Regions from separate parts of the Paenibacillus sp. FSL R5-0810 genome, predicted to be linked through region 3. Evidence: riboswitches for the same ligand, from Rfam matches in the RefSeq annotation. Region 3 holds a riboswitch; each other region holds the start of a gene.
The links. Region 3 has a riboswitch for cyclic di-GMP ahead of MKX76_RS23835 (helix-turn-helix transcriptional regulator). Riboswitches for the same ligand answer to the same signal wherever they lie in the genome.

Region 1 (6,456 bases), 4.9 Mb from region 3:
CAATGATAAAAATTTCATTCGATGTAATACGCAGCAATTTGTTTAGGATAGGCGGTCCTTTCCTTGCGATCACGAAGAACAGCAGCATATATCCGATGGAGATGCCAACGGACAAGATGGTGGCTCCGATCGAAGCCGTTCCCCCGAGCAATAAGCCGGACATGACCGACAAGAACACAGCGAGGAAAATATCGTCAAATAAAATCATGCCGAGGATGAGCTCCGTCTCCGCGTTACCGGTCCTGCGCAAATCAACCAGTACTTTGGCGACGATCGCCGTGGAAGAAACGGAGAGCATCCCTGCGATGATCAGCGTTTCATAAAGCGGCATTTGGACCAAAAAACCGTAAGCAAGCCCCAGCACGAAATTTAACGTGACATAGATTGTTCCTCCAGTCACAATGTTTCGCCCAGATTTCACTAATTTCTGAACCGAGAATTCAAGTCCCAGATAGAATAATAGAAATAAAATACCGATTTGTCCTAAAAAATCAATAACGCCTTGACTGTCAATAAACTTGAAGTCGAGGATACCGATGGTCGGCGCATGCGGACCCACCAGCATACCGAGAACAATCAAGAAGGGGATGATGGAAAATTTAAGCTTTCCGGCAATAACGGAGGCGATGGCAACCAAAATTAAAGCGGTTCCAACCTCAAACATCATGTCGTCCATTGAAGACCTCCTTTGTTTTCTCTTTTTGGCAATCAAGCCTATAGTACATGACTATGCGAAATTTTACAAACATTCTGTATGAAAATACAAATTTCAACCGTTTAATGGATGGCATGCCCGTCGGAACCTGAAATTCAAGGAACATTTGCAAAAACTAGGCATACGATGGGTTTATGAACACCCGCGGAGAGGAATGAATTAATCACATTATGAATAAAATCGAATCCGATCAGCTCTATCAAATATCGGAGGCAATTCTTTCGAGTGTACGAAGAGAGCGCGCCGTGATTGACCTGTATACGAAATTGGCAGAAGCAGCGCCGACTCCCAACCATAAGAGGCAGATTGCTCAGGCTTTACAGCACAGAAACAGGCAGCTAAATCAATTTATGAATCTTTATGTTGCGCTTACCGGCAATCAGCCTGATGGCGAGATCGTTAATCACGCTGCGTTTGGTCATTATTTAGAAGGGTTGAACATGGCGTACGAGTCGGGAATCGAGGGGTATAAAACATACCAGGAGCAGGGATCATCCTATCGTAACCCTGCTATTCAAGAGGTGTTTGTGCACGCTGCCACCAGTGAGATCGAGTATGCGGAACGGTTTGGGGCTATGCACGAGGAGGTATTGACGGATCAGGGCATGAAACCCTTCGTTGTCGATATTGAAAAAATTACAAAACAAAATGACACGTTTCGTACAGCGATATGGACGGGGAAATATTTTCAAGTCACCTTGATGAGTATAGATGTTGGCAGTGACATTGGTCTTGAGGTCCATCCAAAGACGGACCAATTCATTCGAATCGAAGAGGGCGAAGCGCTTGTCCAAATGGGGGATACGAGGAACAACTTGAGCTTTGTGAAGAAAGCTCGTGACGATGATGCGATCATGATCCCGGCCGGAAAGTGGCACAACGTAACAAATACAGGCAATAAGCCTCTGAAAGTCTATGTAATCTATGCGCCTCCGGAGCATCCCTTTGGCACCGTGCATGAGACGAAGGCAGCCGCGATGGCTGCGGAAGAATATTCATGAGCTAAAGATCCGGCTATGACCGGAAGCAATGAAGAGCACTCCTTACAATAAACGTGGGCTGCCCGCCAGGTTTATTGGAGGAGTGTTTTTTCAAAAATCAAGCGATTGACCTGTTGTGCTCTGGATGATTCACCGTTGCAGATCAAGATGGAACAGGGGGCGGAACCATGGACGGTTACATAAGGCTGATTAGAGGAGGGAAGCAGATGCAGGTCTATCAAGTTCAGGGATTCCATCCTGGTGAATTAGATGAGCTGGTATCCGAAAGCAGCAGGGAAGATTTCAGGCATATCCGCCGGCTCGTGGATGAGTATATCTCTGGTGTTAACCGGTTTGACCGCAATCATGAAGCATTGTTCGTATGCCGATCCGAAGGTCGAATCATCGGCATTTGCGGGCTGAATCAAGCGCCCGATTCGGGCGGGGACACCGGCAGGGTGCGGAGAATGTATGTGCTGCCGGAATTTCGGAGACAGGGGGTCGGGAGAATGCTGATGCAAGCAGTCATCCAAGCGGCCGCTGATCATTACAGCTGGCTGGTTCTGCGAACGGATCAGCCGCAGGCCGGGGATTTCTACATCAGCTTGGGTTTCTCAGAATCTCCGCAGCACTTGAACATTACCCATTGCCTTAAGCTGGGAGGACAGAGACAAGATGATTACAGCGGCTGATGCGGAACGATTGCTCTCGTTTGCGAATATTTTCAAAGTGAAGGGAACCGATTCTACACAATCGAAACTTATAATCGATGACAAGCCATGGGCCGTTTGCCAGCTGCAGGCGTTCCGTAATATGATCTGGAAAAGTAAAGGGTGCCGCTCGGCACCCTTTACTCATCGCTTACCCTTCATAAGCTTCCTCTAATGCTCGCAGGTCAATTTTGGTTTTGGTCTGCAGCAGCGCCTTCATGACCCTCTCCGCTTTCGCCCGATCCGGATTGGTGATCATCGTGCTCAGATTTGCAGGGACAACCTGCCAGGACACGCCGAATTTGTCCTTTAACCAGCCGCATACCTGGGCTTTTTCATCTCCGCCTTCCCCAAGCTTCTCCCAATAATAATCGATTTCTTCTTGGCTCTCGCAATGGACGATAAATGAAATCGCCTCTGTAAAATGGAACTGGGGCCCCCCGTTCAAAGCGACGAATTGCTGGCCCTCCAGCTGGAATTCCACCGTCATGACGCTGCCTTCTTCTACCGGGTGATGTTCGTTCTGCTCCGACCCGTGACGCGTAACTCTTGTAATTTTAGAATCGTTAAAGATTGAAACGTAATGACGTGCCGCTTCCTCAGCTTCGTTGTTGAACCACAGGTTTGGCGATATCCTCTGAATGGTGGGATTCATCAGATGCAGCTCCTTTCGAATCTACGGGAATGGGTTTCTACTGATCCCATCGTACCATAGCCGCAGCACAGCGGTTTCTTCTAAATTGCTAAGAATGTATCTCGCAGGGTGCCCAAGATTAAGGGCGACATCGAAATCTACGAAGGCCACAGGCAGGAGAATAGCAATTGAAACTGGAAATCCATATGGTGTGGAATATTCATCCAATCAGAAGGTCTCCATCCAGCGCGAGGGCAAAATGTTTGATGAAAAGCATGCAAGGCGGTTGGATGAGATAAAATGGAGGTGCGAAAGATGAGCCAAAGACACTATATTATAACGGGCACGTCGAGAGGGATCGGAGGACAGCTTGCACTGATGCTTCTTCAGCAGGGGCATGCCGTCTACGGAATTGCGAGAAACCATTCGATCACACTGGATCGTTATGAGCGTTACACTCATTATGTGTATGACTTGAGTGACCCCTCGGGTCTAGAGCAGTTGATGGAGAATATCATAAGAAGCATTGAGCTTGCGGATACCGATACGCTCTACCTCATTAATAATGCCTCGATGCTGGAACCACTCGGGAAAATTGAACAATGCGGCGCAGCCGAGATTGCGAAGAATGTCCAAATTACCCTTATTGCGCCGATGATTCTAACCTCTTGCTTTTTGAACCAAACAAACAGGTATAAGGCACGGCGGAAAATAATGAATATTTCTTCGGGTTCGGGGGTATACCCCGCTCCTTCCATGAGCGCATATTGTACCGCAAAAGCCGGGCTGAATATGTTCACGCAGTGCGTAGGGGCAGAGCAAGCAAGCCGAGAGAACCCGGTTCAGATTATTGCCGTCAATCCCGGCATGGTGGATACGGAAATGCAGAGCATGGCCAGAGGACAGGATGAGAAGCAGTTTGAGCTGGCCGGTGCATTTTCCCAGGCCTTTGAATCAGGGCAGCTGCTGTCTACTGCCGAGATTGGAGAACATCTGCTTCGCATTTTAGATGAAGAGCATTCCCCTGGAGCCATCGTGAATTACAATGAGGTTTATTCCTCGAAAAGCTGATGATAAGCAAGAATAACGAGCGGAGGCGAATGCCATGATCATGCCAACCCATATTGTTGCCGTTGGCGGAATCGTTGGAGTTTACCGGCACGATCGCTTATATGGAATACATTACGAAGCCGTCATTTGAAATAAAGCTTAAGCGGACCATTTGAAGTGTGGGTTCAGAGTCCTAGTTTAGAAAGTGGGCGGGAAAACGGTAATCTTTAATCGTCCTTCGGATCGAATTATATTTTGGTTGCAATTCATGATGTTGTATTTTATATTCAATTTGTAGTCATATCGACAAAAAGCTATTACTTTCGATTGTTTCTGATTTGGTGTTGCCTTTCCATGATCGACAACAATCGCGGATTAATTTTATGAAATGACATCGTACGATAATGGCAAACCCACTGAAAAGTGGCGACGCAAAGCTACAGGGGCTAAGGTGGATCGCTTGCATCCGCTATGCCAGCCAGTTACCGAATACGACGGAAGCCTCCGTCTATTCAGACAGGGGTTTTTTTGTGTCCATTTCTAGAAAATTACATTTCTGCGGCTGGATTTTTTAGGCTGAAGAAGTAATAGCTAACGCAAAATTGCCAACGTTTTCAGGGAGGAAAACAAACCATCGATTGTAACCATCATAACAAAAAAGGAGTTGTATTCATGAATTCGGACCAGGTCAGGAAATTGCTAGACAGTAAATTAACCATTCTTAAACAGCCGGAATGTCCCAACATCGGCCTTGTTGGTCCCGTTCGGCTCCCTGTGCAATTGGAGGATCATGAAGTCGTATTTAAATGGTACAGTTGGTTAAATACAGGCAATTCATTTATGGATAAGAATGATATTCTAGAATCATTATCTCAGGCAGATCTCGCTTCATATCAGCAGTCTTCCGTGCTGGTATACGGTGATTTTGCTAACGAAGAGCATGCCTTGATACGGATGCACAGCATTTGCCATACGGGAGATATTTTTGGGAGTAAACGATGCGACTGCGGCTACCAACTGCGGACATCCATGCGCATGATCGTGGAAAACGGCAGCGGGGCTCTCTTTTATTTGGCGAATCACGAGGGTCGCGGTATAGGTCTTTTCTCTAAATCGTTAGCTTATCTTTTGCAAGAGGAAGGGTTCGATACAGTAGAGGCCAATCTTGGTCTTGGCTTCGAGGATGACCATCGCTCCTATGAAGAAGCCATACGTGTACTTCAGAGCTTGCGGCAAAAACCAGTCACCCTGATTACGAACAATCCTAGAAAGCTGCAGTCTTTGCGGGAAAAAGGACTTGTAACCGATCAGCATGTATCGATTTGGGGAGATGTGTCCGAGCACAATAATCGGTATTTGGCAACGAAAATCGAAAAATCAGGTCATATCTATAACTCCTTGGTGGAGACGGCTTTATTATGACGGGGAGTGTAAATCGTATGAATTCAGACCAACATTTTATGAGGCTGGCATTGGAACTGGCAGGTACGGCCAATGGGAAAACGAACCCGAACCCGGTTGTTGGCGCACTAATTGTTAAAGATGGACAAGTAGTCGGTGCAGGTGTTCATCGAAATGCAGGGGAACCTCATGCGGAGGTGCATGCATTCAAAATGGCTGAAGGATATACCGAAGACGCAACGCTCTATGTGACGCTGGAACCAAGTCCTCAATCCTCTCCTTGTATAGAATTCGTCCTCAACTCGGGAGTCGCAAGAGTTGTCGTGGCGATGCAGGATCCGAATCCGATGGTGGCCGGAAGAGGCATTCAATTATTGAGAGAGCATGGGATAGAAGTTGATGTGGGTGTATTGGGGAAGGAAGCCGAATTACTCAATGAACGTTTCGTGCACAATATGTCAAAACGACGGCCGTTTATTATTTCCCAAGTAGCCATGACGCTTGACGGGAAAATTGCCACGTCGACGGGACATTCTAAATGGGTTACATGTGATGAAACACAGCTTGTGGTACATAAATTAAGAAACAAAGTCGATGCCATTTTAGTAGGAATTAATACGGTTTTGGCGGATGATCCCCTCCTTACGACCCGACTGCCAGAAGAAAGCGGGAAGAATCCCATACGGGTCATCTTAGATTCGAATTTGAGACTGCCTGAGGATGCCAAAGTTACCGACTGTTCAGCAGCAAAGACATGGGTAGTCACGAAGGAGGATGCTGATCCGGAAAGAGTGCGCATGCTGCAGCAAAAAGGAATTGAAATTCTGTTCGTTCCTGTGAACCGTTACGGGCTGGACCTCCATGCATTATCGGATATGTTATATCAGCGAGGTGTTACCGACCTGCTGGTAGAAGGAGGCAGCGAAGTAAACGGATCCTTCCTTCGGGCCAACCTTATTGACAAAT
Region 2 (6,456 bases), 3.4 Mb from region 3:
TCCCCCGCGAAAGCGATCAAGTCGATTATGAAGCTGAGCTTGCGATCGTTATCGGATCGACGGCCAAACGCGTGGATAAGAGCAGCGCGCTTGAATATGTTTTTGGCTACTGCAATGCCAATGATCTTTCGGCACGGGATTTGCAGATGCGAACCTCTCAGTGGCTGCTTGGCAAGTCGTGCGACAAATTTCTGCCGCTCGGCCCGTATTTGGTAACCGCCGATGAGGTGGGCGATCCCAATCGACTGGCTATCCGCTGCGAAGTGAACGGCGAGGTTCGACAGCAATCCAATACGTCGGACATGATTTTTTCGTGTGATGAAATCGTCAGTTATGTTTCGAGGTTCATGACATTGGATCCGGGAGATCTTATTTTGACAGGAACACCAGAAGGGGTCATGCTTGGCCGTCCTGCCGAACAACGATCCTACCTGAAGGACGGGGACATGGTAACCGTCGAGATTGAAAAGCTAGGCACACTAACAAACCGGATGGTGCTGGAGCGGTAGCATTACAGTTGCAATCCACTTTGGGGTCTGCACAAAGGCAGGGGGACTGATTCTATTGAAAGTTCAATCCTTTTAAAGTAAACTAACAAATACATCTTAATTATATGGAAGGGTGAACGATGACGATGACCATTCCTTCATTGCATAGAATCAATGAACTGAGCCGCAAGCAGAAGTCCGAAGGATTGACACAAGAAGAATATACCGAACAACAAAAGCTTCGTCAGGAATACTTGAAAGACATCCGGGGCCAGGTTCTCTCTACGATGTCTACCCTGAAAGTTGTGGACCCGAATGGTGACGATGTTACCCCTGAGAAATTGAAAATAACTCAGCAACAGAATCGGTCAAAGCTGAACTAAGGCTCACTGCGTAAAGCGATGGTCCGTAATATGGATGATTGACGTGGTCCATTTATGATCCCGGAAGACAGACAATTTGTCTGTTTTTCGGGTTTTTATGTAATAGCGGAGGGAAGAAACGATGAACAAAACCGAGCGCCAGTTCGCGATTATGCTTGAATTGCAGCGGAGCAAGGTGCTGCGGGCGGAAGACTTGGCTGCCCACTTCGAGACAAGCGTGCGGACAATATATCGAGACATGCAAGCGCTCAGTGAAGCCGGGGTTCCGATACTTGGGTCTCCAGGGCATGGGTATTCCCTAATGGAAGGGTACTTTTTGCCGCCGGTTGGTTTTACTGCGGAAGAGGCGGTGGCATTGCTCATGGGTACGGATATGATAGAACAGCGGCTGGATGGTGACTATAAAGCGGCTGCGAAGTCGGCTCGACACAAGATTGAAGCGATACTTCCTGAACCCATTCGTGAGGCTTCGGCGGATGTCCGGGAAACGATGCGATTTCTTCATCCCGGCGAGCGGGGAGAGGACGATCTCGGGCAGGTTCGTCGTGCCATATTGGAGCGGCGGAAATTAAGGATGATGTACCTTAACAAATTTCCGGATTCGGATGGAAAACGACTAAATGAGCGGATCGTTGCTCCATATGGACTTGTGCTCGTTCAAGGGAAATGGATCATGATCGCACGATGCGATCTGCGTCAGGAGATTCGTCATTTCCGATTATCGCGGATGAGGGATGTTACGGTGCTTGAAGAAAGGTTTATCCTTCCCCAAGGATTTAAGCTGAGTCAATATCGTCCGTCTGACGACCGTAACGTACAAGTGCTGATTCAGGTAAATCCGGAAATGGCCGATAAAATCGCCGAGACCGCGAGCTTCTATATGGAGGCTGCTGAGCAAAGGGAACACAGTCTTCTGGTCCACTTTCGGGTCAGACAGCCGGAAGAGCTGCTGCCCCATATTCTCAGCTGGGGAGGGGACGTGGAGGTGCTGGAACCTGATTCTTTCCGTGACCGGATTCGTGAAGAAGCTGAAAAAATGTTAAAACGCTACTGACACGCTGTTGTCAGGAGCGTTTTTTTATATTGGGTGTATACCAGATGGAAGAGGAGATATTCATGATGAGAAATACAGTGGAAGCCTTGCAGGCGTTTGAATCAACAGTAGCAATTTATTTGAATGAGCTGGAGCACCTGGAGCTGGAGCAATTGCATATCAAACCGGACGAAGAGGACTGGTCCATTGGGCAAATGTATATGCATTTGATTCAATCGGCTCAATATCTGCACCTGCATAATGTTGATCAATGTTTGGCCGGAAACGAAACAGCCATCGAATCCTCTGGGGAAAAAACGGAGAGAGGCAGGGCGGTATTCGAACTCGGAAGTTTTCCGCCCGTAAGGATTCGAATTCCAGCTTCACCGCAGTACACGCCGCAGCAGCCCGCGAGCAAAGAGCAGTTAGTTGAGGGTCTTCAGGGAGTAGTGGAACGGATGAAGCGTACGGAAGCGGATTTGCATCAAGCAAACAGCAGCCGTACGATTCCTCATCCCGGCTTCGGAGCCTTAAACGCCAAAGAGTGGTTTCTGCTGGTGGAGATGCATTACAGGCACCACCTGCTGCAGCTCGATCGGTTAAAAAAGGAGCTGTCCCTTTAAGGATTTCCCTAACGGATTGATGATCAAGCGGGATTGATACAAAAACGTCTCTATGGAGACGTTTTTTGTTGTCGTTCGTCGTCTATCAATCTCAAAATTTGCTTGATAGAATTAGAGATATTTGGTATGATGAACTCACATAAAGCTACTCACGATAAACGGCAAACTTGTCGAAAGGCAAGGACGCAAAGCTACAGGGCCTTCTTGATCCCAATCAATGGCAGCCAGCTACCGAACGAAGATGCTTTTTTTGTTTTTTATATGAGATTTTTATTCAATTAATTCTTTGAAAACTCTATTACGATAACGGCAAACTTGTCGAAAGATAAGGACGCAAAGCCACAGGGCCTTCTTGATGAGCAGTCAATGGCAGCCTGGCTACCGAAGGGAGTTTACAGTATGCGCAACATGGTGTTGGCTATTGTAGGGTTTATTGCGTTATTCATGCTAGCTCCGGCTGCACAAGCTTCGCAAGCTGGAGATTGGCTGGATTTGGAGCAGCTCGACCAAGGAGTCATCGTCGTTCGCTATGACGTGAAAGCGGACACGAAGACCAAGCTTATGATTGCGAAAGGGCAAAACAAGTATACATATACGCTTTTACCGGACAAGCAGCAGGAGACCTTTCCGCTGCAGATGGGAAATGGTCGTTATACCATAACAGTACTGGAGCAGGTCAACGGTACCAAGTATAAGATCGTTCAAGAAGCGGAAGTTAAGCTTCAACTAACCAATAGCAGCAGGGTGTTCTTGAACTCGGTACAAAATATCGATTGGCGTTCAAGCGACAAGGCGGCTCAGCTTGCAAAGAAGCTAACCCGGTTTGCAGACACCGACGAGGAAAAAGTAAAGCTGATCCACGAATATATCGTCGATACGATCCGGTACGACAAAGCACTCGCCTCCAGTGAGCTGACGGACTATCTTCCCAATATTGACCGCACGCTGTCAGGGAAAAAAGGCATGTGTTATGATTACGCCTCCTTGTTCGCATCCATGCTGCGGAGCATGGACATTCCGACCAAGCTTGTGATGGGGACAACAGATTACGTCGATGTTTACCACGCTTGGAATGAAGTTTATTTAAACGGCCGGTGGGTAACGATTGACACGACCGTGGATGCGGGATGGAAAAGCAAGGGTGCCGGATTCAAAATGATTAAAGAGGCATCGCGTTATTTCGCAGCCAAGTATTATTAAATTTTATAGCAAAAACCTTAAGCTTTGGACCATTGTCCAAGGCTTATTTGGGTTTTTATTCAGAAAATATTCAGAATCGGGCGTTACAATGCTAGAAGCTCAATTGGTTCTGAAGGAAAATACAGGCACCAATGTATCGTGCGCCAAATAAAAGTAAGCGGAGGTGATGGACGAACAAATCTCTTGTCGGCATATCATCCGAGAGATGGTTGGCTCGATTTGCGCACGCGAAAGCAACATCGGAACCAAATATATTGAGGGTAATGGAGAGGCTGAGGGAGAGATCATGAAGAAAAAAGTAAGTGGAATCGTATTGGCTCTGCTGCTTATGCTCCAAACGTTGTTTGGAGGATCGGACTGGACGGTCAATGCATCGAGCAATGTTCCAGAACCGGTAAGCGTGCAGGATTCAGTGTATGGAGTGACGGATGATGTTTATGGCCCATCCGAATCAGAAATCAATAATGATAGCATTTTAACCAAAGTTGTGTTAACCGACATGGACGGCACCGTCATAGATGCCGTTTATAACCCGGACAGCAGCCTGGATATCGGTGCAGCCGTTAATCTAAGCTATGAATGGGAGCTGCCGAACGGTCACAACTATAAAAATGGAGACATATTTACCTTCGAGCTGCCGCAGCAGTTTGAAATCTTCACGGATATTGACTCACCGCTCGTTTCCGGTCAAGGTGAAGTTGGCCGTTTTACGGTGGACCGAAGCGGCAAAGTTGTGATGACCTTCAATGATTACGTGGAGAGCCATTCCAACATCAGCGGTAAGCTGGAAATTCGTACAGAATTCAAGAAGGAAGTTCTTAAAGGTAGCACCGAAATCATTATTGCTATTCCGATAAAGGGCGGGGTTCAGACCGTCATTGTGAACCTGAAGCCGCAAGGCGGAAAGCTGATCGAGAAGCAAGGGAAAGCGATTGGCAAAGACCGGATCGATTGGTCGGTTCAGATCAACAAATCGCTAAATAAAATCAAGCACGCAGTCATCACCGATGAAATGCCTGAAGGCTTGGAGCTCATCGCGGATTCCGTAGAGGTATACAACCTGCAGGTTAACGGTGACGGCTCAGCCGTTCTTGGCGATCAGCTGGATGCTGGCAAGTACAACGTCCAAACAGGCAGTGGCGGCAAACTGGAGCTTGCATTCTTGGATGAGACGATCAGCAAAGCCTACGAAATTCGCTTTTCGACGAAGCTTGTCGGCGAACAGTCCCGTTTTGAGAACACCGCTGTACTGTCTGGCGACGGGATGGAAAATGCCCAATCAACGACTACCGTAACGGTAGATCGCGGCAGTTTCTTGGATAAGACATATAGCCAGGACAAGGACACCGGAATCATCACTTGGACGGTGAAATTCAATTTCAACGAGAAGGAGATTCCGAGCGCTCAAGCCATCATTACGGACCAAGTTAGCGAGAACCATTCCTGGATTGCCGATTCGCTGAAGGTGTATAACGAGGATTCGAAGGATGCCAGTGCTTTGGTATCACCGGATGAATACACCGCTGTTGCGAAAAGTAAGCACGGATTCGAGCTACAATTCAAGAAGGATATCGATTCGCCTTATACGATCGTGTACCAGACGGAGCCTGTCGATCGATTGAGCTCAGAAGGGCAGGAAGTCAAGAACAAAGTCGTATCAGGTGAAGCGTCCAAAGAAGTAACGGCACCGGGCTATGGAAGCCGTGCTCTGGTGAAAGGATCCTCGAACGTCAATTTTGCAACCAAAACCGCGAAGTGGAAAATTACGGTCAATGGCGATAAAAAGCCGGACGGCACCAAATACGTCATGGAGAATGTAGTTATCACGGATACGTTCCCGCAAGGCGGACTTGAATTCGTTCCGGATTCGGTAATCGTGAAAGCGGACGGGAGAGTCGTTCCAGCGAGCGAGTACACGGTGAAGGGCAATGATTTACGTGAAGGCTTTATCATCGAGTTCTCCAAGATTGACACCACCTATACGATCGAATATGAAACGAAGTTTAACATCAACTGGCTGAAGGATCGCAAATGGGACTTTTTAAACAGAGCCTCGATGACATGGGTCGAGGAAGGCAAGGTGAAAGGTCCGATTGTGCGGGATGCAAGCTTCTCCGCTGATGGTTATACCAAAAATAACGGCGGTAAAGACGGCAGCTACAATCCGATCAGCAAAGAAATTACGTGGAACGTCAAGATGAATTATAATCTTGATTCGCTTCAGGAAGCGATCATCACCGATGTACTGAAGCATGATCAGAAGCTTGTTCCGGATTCGGTCAAGGTATATGAAATGAAGCTGACTGGAGGACGGAATGGCGTTCAGAAGGGCTCGCTAGTTCCCGCTTCTCAATATGAAGTGACAGAACCATCAGAAGCTAACGGCAACAAGCTGTCCATTCGCTTGGTCGGCCCGATCTCATCCGCATACTGGATTGAATTCAAAACATCGCTGGAAGGTACATTGATTGTCAACAAAATCGATAATACTGCAGAGCTGTCCGATGGAAGCGCGAAAAAGGCAACATGGAACGCCAGCGTAACGATACCTCACGGCGGCGAATATGTGAAGAAGAGCGGCTCCCAGAACGGAAACAAAATCGACTGGGAAATTCGCATCAACGAAGGTCAGTCGCATATTTCCAACGCAAAAATTATCGATAATCCAAGTCCGAACCAGATCTTGATCGAGGATTCCTTCCGCTTGTATGCGACCAAGATCAATGCAA
Region 3 (6,456 bases):
CCTTACGGAGGTTAATCTACAGGCTTAAGACGGCTCTAAGTGGGCCAGAGAGTGTTTAATGGCGAGCGTCTGGAACTGGAACCTTGTCGTGCCAAATCCAAGGCCAAGGAGCCGTCACCTAAGCTTCTCTGAATACGAATCTTGGTTAGGCAGCCGTTCGGGCAGCCTTCTCTCGGCTTTCTCGTTTCCCGACGAGGAAATAATACAGAATCACCGACAGCGCCAGCAGGACCGCTATGGTCATGTACATGCCCCGGAACCCTGCCAGCGGCGTAAGGAAGCCAAGAAGGAGCGGACCGAACCCGATGCCGACGTCCACAAAAATGTAAAAGGTCGATGTTGCAAGACCGATCCGGTGCGCCGGAGAGCGTTTAATGGCGAGCGCCTGGGAGCTGGACTGTGTCGTGCCGTATCCGAGGCCTACGAACACCGCGGACAGCAGAAGGGTTATTCCATGATGTGCCAGACCGAGCAGCAGGATCCCGATCGCAAAGGATACGATAGCCGGATACATCACAACATTCGCTCCCCGGTGGTCAAACCAGCGTCCGGTAAACGGCCGGGACAGAATCACCACGATCGCATACACGATGAAGAAGTAGGTTGCCGCTTCCACCAGCCCGATTTCCCCCGCAAAGATCTTCAGGTACGACAAAATGCTCGAATATCCAAAGCCCATCACAAAGCTTATGATCGAAATCGGAAGCGCCTTGAGCTCAATGAAGTTGGATAGCCGGAAGCCCTTCATCTCCCGTGCCTGTTCGGCGGTGAGCACCAGCTTCGGAATGCGCATGAATAACGAGGATACCAATGAGAGCACGCCCAGGATTGCACAAAGGACAAAATTGCCTGTCATGGAGGCATGCTCCAGAATCATAAGTCCGATGAAAGGGCCGATTGCCGATGCAATGATGATGCTGACACCATAATAACCTGTCCCTTCACCCCTTCTCGAGTTTGGAATCAAGCTCGCGGCAATCGTGCCGGTCGCGGTAGAGGCCAGCGCGAAGGCCAGGCCGTGGAGGAAACGGACGATGAGCAGCACCGCTAAGCTGTTAATGATGAAATACAAACCGATTAAGACGCTGAATGAGACCAATCCGGTCAACAGCAGCGGTCTTCGTCCGACCCTCTCGATAATGCTGCCTCCGATCAGCCGCCCGATCAGCGCCCCCACCACGAAGATACTGGAAGCAAAGCCGGCCATTCCAGTCGATGCATGGAATTCCTCAGCTGCATAAGTGGGCATAATAACAACCAATAGATAAAAACAAAGAAAGAGCAGGAAATTGACGCCGAACACAATCAAAAAGTCCTTGCTCCATAAACGATCTTGGGAGTTTTCTTGCTGCAAGTTAATCACCTTTTCTTATAATGTTATCCCTGACTGTCTCCATGACACGGATGACGCTGGCTTGTTCCTCAGCGGAGACACCTTCCATAATCTCCATCTCGTAGTCATCGAATAATTGACGAATCTGCAACGCGACATCGATGCCCTTACTTGATAAACGGATTCGCTTCTCCCGCTTGTCCGATGCCGGGATCTGCTCCACATAACCCAACTTGATCAATGCGTTCACCGTTCTAGTCACCGTGGGCTTCTCTACATACAAAACTTTGGACAATTCCACCAAGGTCATCGATTGGTTCGCGTCCAGATAATACATGATCGACCACTGGGCATAATACAGCCCAAAAACCTCGAGCCGCCGGTTCAGTTCATTGACGAACGGGCGGTACAGTCTGAAGTACTGCTGAAAAAAATGTCGGTGGGTGCTCATGGGGAAACCTCCATCCAATTGGTTACTCAAGGTAACTATTTGATTATAGAGTAGTGTTCCGAAAATGTCCAGACATAATGTCTGGTATTCTGATCCTTTTACTCGACGATGCATCAGTTCACCTAACAATGCCCATCGACCGTTTTTCAACACAGGTTATTCAGAATATATTCAGATTCATATGATTTAATTGGTATATTCCATCCGTCTTCTAGACAGATATTACAGGATTTGTGTGGTGAGGATGAATTGACGTTATCGGAAATACAACAAGAAGCGCTGGAACAGGCCAAGAAGCATGGGAGACTTGTCCGCTGGAAGAAAGGCGGATACTGGACGTATGAGGGTGTCTTGACGAAGGCAAGCGGTGATTCGCCATCTGTACCCAACTTGGAATGGTATTGCCGAACCAATACGATTTTCGCGCTTGTTAGGCGCGGGTACATTACAATGGATAATTGGAGCAGCTGTTCGCTCGTACAGAAAAATGATTGAATCCAAGCACCTGACTTGAAATGGCTTCCCTTAAAGCTGGAAGCACCATATCTTTAAGCAAATAACCCCAGAAGGTCGAGAATCGACATCCGGGGTTCTATTTTTTATGGAGGACTTATTACTCATGGCTTGGTTTATTTAACTTTGCGCACTTTCTATTGATCTCTTCCTCATGGCTTTTTAATTCCATGTAACGGACAATCAGCTTATCGAACGACTGCGAAAGTGCGACAACATCTTGATGTACGAATTCAAGACTGCCGGCCATTCGCTCAAGTTCCCTCCTGAGATATTCGAGCTCGTCGGATACATGCTTCAGTTCGTTCTCTATAGAAACCATCACATCCACCCACCCCCATCGTAGCAAGTGATTTATGACAGCTGCCAACGTTTTTGCGGCAAACCTTCTCAAACAGAGAGTTGATCGCTCATTCCTAAACGAACAAACCGTTAAAGCATGCTCCTCTTCATGAAATGTTGAAGGCTACCCGATTCAGTTTCTGCAGCGGCGTCAGGTCAGCAGGGTTATCTAAAATAAACAGTTCCCTATTCAATCGTTGTCGCATGGCGGATCAGAGGTTTCCGTCGTATTCGGCCAATTGCAGGGATCGTGGTTGCATATGAGCGTCCACAACAGCCTCTGCAGCTTCGCGTCACCACCCTTTCGATGGGTTTGCGATAGATTGTACGAATTATGAATTAGTTTAAATTTTAACTATCTGTCATCAGTGGCTTGCCTATAATTATAAAATTTTACTTTAATAAATAAAATACCCATAATTGGGTAATTAGTGCTTGTGTATTGCCTATATCTTCATGTAAATTTTCTTAGGAATGCCCCTTTATGATTGACTCTCGTTTTGGCGTATATCTTTTTGATGAAAGTACGGACCGTGCTTTGACTGATTCCATAAATATCCGCAATTTCAGGCACGTTTTTATTTTCCAGCCATTCGTAGGCGATTTCTTTCTCGCGGTTTGTTAATTCATATTGGTCAAAGAGTGAGTAGGTCAGCTCTTTTTGTAGCATGGGATCCTTTTGGGGTAACTTTTCTTCAATATTTTTGGCCAGATGTTCAATGAGGGGCAGTACAAATGTAACCTCGTGAAAGTAATGAAAACAGAGGCTGAGGTAGCCTATAATAACATGATTTATTCGTATTGGCGTGCAAACGCAGGACAGCTCTGCAAACAATTTATTGCTGTGCTCGGCGCCGATTACGACTGAGACCGATTGATTTTCCATGGATAACGCAATGGCATTGATTCCCGCCTTGTTCATAGCAGAAGATGTTCCGATTTTCAAATGATTTCTTTCAAAATAACCTTTTAACAGCTCCGTCCCGCAATAATCGATAACGGTTCCCTCTGGGTCCGCAATCACAAATAAATAAGGTATAGACAGCAAATCGTTCATATTCCTGGTTTCCTCTTGCAACAGATACAGGATTTCTTTTCGCTCGATCAGCCTTTCTTTAATTTCAGAGATGCTGAGGATATTAGGAAAATGATCGTTTACTTTCAGCAATGTTCTTTGGCCCATTATTTTCCCTTCTTCCTTGTTAAGAATAAGTGATTAATAATGAAATCGATCTCCTATTTATCGCCGCTGTGAAGATTCGGTAGCTCTTAGCGAAAAATAAAAAACCTCCATCCATGAAGATTACCATAGCAAAATAGGACGGAGGCTTCCGTCGTATTCGGCAACTGGCTGGCATCACGTATCTTAGCAGATTCGCATTAGCCCCTATAGCTTTGCGTCGCCACTTTTCAGTGGGTTTGCTATTATCGTACGAAACGATTCGATTGGTTTGCTGTCAAAGACGCTGCCGCATGAATATTCCTTGTTATCCGCTGAGAGTCGAACTGCTGTAGTTATACCGCGCTGCGGGAAATCATGTTCCGCATCATTCACCTCCTTTCAGGCAATTGACCGTAACTTTTAAGGAACAGGCAGTTACTGCAGGAGCCTCCCTATAAAAATTTGTGAACAACAAATAGCCTCCGTCAGCTTGTAGACATAGGTAGTAACTAGCAAGAAGTGACGGAGGCTTCCGTCGTATTCGGCAACTGGCTGGCATCGCGGTTCTATGCAGAACCCCATTAGCCCCTATAGCTTTGCGTCGCCACTTTTCAGTGGGTTTGCGATTATCGTACGAACGATTCAATTGTCGAAAGATACAACATATAGTTCTGAATGAATGACCTAATCAAACTATAACTTACATTGTTTTTCATTGAATATAGGCTTCATGACTCAAATTCCCGACAATTTCCTGCTGGATTTTGTAATTTTTTGTCACAAAGTAACTAGCAGAGCGTGTAATATGTCAAAATAACCAGCTTCTCCATGATTTAAAAAAGCTTTGCCGCTTCGGCTGCCCGCCGAAGGCCTTCCTCAATGATTTCCTCGCTTCGATCCCGGAATTGATTATGCCCCTCAATGATAATCGTAGTAATGTCGGTAATCCCGAACACGTTGAGATGATTTTTTACGAAGCTGACCGCCATCTCGGATGGATCGCCCTCCGCATAGATCCCGCCTCTAGCATTCAGCAGTGCTGCTTTTTTGTCACCCAACAGACCGACCAAGCCCTGCTCCGTATATTTGAACGTTTTACGCGGATGATGCATGTAGTCCAGGTAGGCATGCAGCACTGCAGGAACCGTCAGATTCCAGAGCGGGAAGGCAAACACCAATTTGTCGGCGGCAAGAAATTGCTCCAAGTGCCGGTTGACGATGTCCCGAACGGCCTGCTCTTCCTCCGAAAGCTCCATGCCCATGGCTGACTTGAAATTCCCGCTAATCATAATGTCGTCCAGAAGGGGAATGCGTTCCTGATACAGGTCGACCTCAACCACCGCATCATTCGGATGTGCCTCGCGGTAGCTATTGAAAAATGCGTCGTATAATCTGCTTGTGACGGCCCCTTGGCGGTTGTTGGCTTTAATGAATAAAGTGGTTGTCATTAGAATCTCCTCCTATATTTCCTATTTGTAATGAATGGACTCGAAAGCATGCGATATCAGCTTCCCGCCGCTCTTATATGACCGTGCTCCGTTTTCCCGAACCGTAGGGAATAGAACATCAGCATGGCGAGCAGCAGCCCGGCTAGCACCAAATAAATATTGCTGTAAACCTGCCCCTCGGCATAGGCATACAAGGGGTTCCACGATACCTCGGAGCGGATATCGAGCATTGTTCCGTACACACCGGAAGCGATCCCCGCCGAAATAAAATTCAGCATCTGCATCAATCCCATCCCGATGCCGGCTTGCTCTTTCGCTAAGCTAAGGGAGACGGAGTTGGATAGTGCAATCATCCCGAACGTCTGCCCGACATTACCTAGAATCAGGAAGAGAGCAACCGCGACGGCTGAAATGGCGGAGAACGTGGATAAGAGTACAAAGCAAGCGACCAACATAATCATGGCGGTTAGAAACAGATCCGTGTTCCCTTTGGCATCGGCCAGCTTTCCCCCTGTCTTCCCGAGCAGAGCGGAGGCCGCGGCGGCCGGCACCATGACAAATCCGATCCAACCTGGAGGCAGCGCATGAATCTCTGCCAGCAGCAACGGGCTTAGAAAATGCAGCGCAAAGGCCGCGCCGCTGAACAGAAACATGATGACAAGCCTAACCGAATACTCTTGATTCCGGAACAAAACCGGGCTCACGAACGGGACGGATGCACGATGAATCCGGACAATGAACAACGCGGCTACCAGCAGTCCGGCTAGCGGAAGCCACCAGATTCCGTTCGTTATTCCCAGCAGCAGACAAGTGATCGCGACAGCCAGCAGGCCGCCTCCCAGCAGGTCGAATGATCCTGGAAACTGAGGGTCTTCGTCCTTCAGATATTTCCGGTAAAAAGGAAGCGTGATGAGAATCAGCAAAGGGATGCTGAACAGCCAGCGCCAATGAGCAAAGCCGGCCACTAGCGAGGACACCACCGGCCCAAGCGCGCTGCCGATGGACAATCCAATAAAGGCTGTCGCCATGGCTGCTCCTCTTCGCTCCGGCGGGAAGTAGCGAATCGGTATAAGCGTTGCCGCCGCCGGTATCGCCGCCGCGCCGATCGCCTGAAGGCATCTTGCGGCAAGGACCATCCAGAATGCCTGGGAGACGAGGCCGACCAGAGAGCCGGCCGCGAACAGCAGCAGACCGAATGACAGCAAAT

Region 1: another riboswitch for cyclic di-GMP. It lies ahead of MKX76_RS02215 (GTP cyclohydrolase II); the one in region 3 lies ahead of MKX76_RS23835 (helix-turn-helix transcriptional regulator).
Region 2: another riboswitch for cyclic di-GMP. It lies ahead of MKX76_RS08985 (transglutaminase-like domain-containing protein); the one in region 3 lies ahead of MKX76_RS23835 (helix-turn-helix transcriptional regulator).

The regions. Positions count from the first base shown of each region.
Region 1 covers NZ_JBBOCF010000001.1:484,874-491,329, forward strand. Annotated here, with positions in the region: gene MKX76_RS02190 (cation:proton antiporter) at 1-676, opposite strand, end outside; gene MKX76_RS02195 (cupin domain-containing protein) at 886-1,716, shown strand; gene MKX76_RS02200 (GNAT family N-acetyltransferase) at 1,923-2,387, shown strand; gene MKX76_RS02205 (VOC family protein) at 2,557-3,060, opposite strand; gene MKX76_RS02210 (SDR family NAD(P)-dependent oxidoreductase) at 3,355-4,110, shown strand; cyclic di-GMP riboswitch class I at 4,486-4,579, shown strand; gene MKX76_RS02215 (GTP cyclohydrolase II) at 4,762-5,511, shown strand; gene ribD (bifunctional diaminohydroxyphosphoribosylaminopyrimidine deaminase/5-amino-6-(5-phosphoribosylamino)uracil reductase RibD) at 5,529-6,456, shown strand, end outside.
Region 2 covers NZ_JBBOCF010000001.1:1,989,269-1,995,724, reverse strand. Annotated here, with positions in the region: gene MKX76_RS09005 (fumarylacetoacetate hydrolase family protein) at 1-509, shown strand, start outside; gene MKX76_RS09000 (DUF896 domain-containing protein) at 635-871, shown strand; gene MKX76_RS08995 (helix-turn-helix transcriptional regulator) at 993-1,925, shown strand; gene MKX76_RS08990 (DinB family protein) at 1,991-2,527, shown strand; cyclic di-GMP riboswitch class I at 2,678-2,763, shown strand; cyclic di-GMP riboswitch class I at 2,826-2,913, shown strand; gene MKX76_RS08985 (transglutaminase-like domain-containing protein) at 2,927-3,727, shown strand; gene MKX76_RS08980 (collagen binding domain-containing protein) at 4,014-6,456, shown strand, end outside.
Region 3 covers NZ_JBBOCF010000001.1:5,367,498-5,373,953, reverse strand. Annotated here, with positions in the region: gene MKX76_RS23855 (MFS transporter) at 146-1,363, opposite strand; gene MKX76_RS23850 (MarR family winged helix-turn-helix transcriptional regulator) at 1,356-1,784, opposite strand; gene MKX76_RS23845 (hypothetical protein) at 2,034-2,279, shown strand; gene MKX76_RS23840 (aspartyl-phosphate phosphatase Spo0E family protein) at 2,398-2,619, opposite strand; gene MKX76_RS23835 (helix-turn-helix transcriptional regulator) at 3,094-3,822, opposite strand; cyclic di-GMP riboswitch class I at 3,979-4,073, opposite strand; cyclic di-GMP riboswitch class I at 4,342-4,436, opposite strand; gene MKX76_RS23830 (FMN-dependent NADH-azoreductase) at 4,635-5,249, opposite strand; gene MKX76_RS23825 (MFS transporter) at 5,306-6,456, opposite strand, start outside.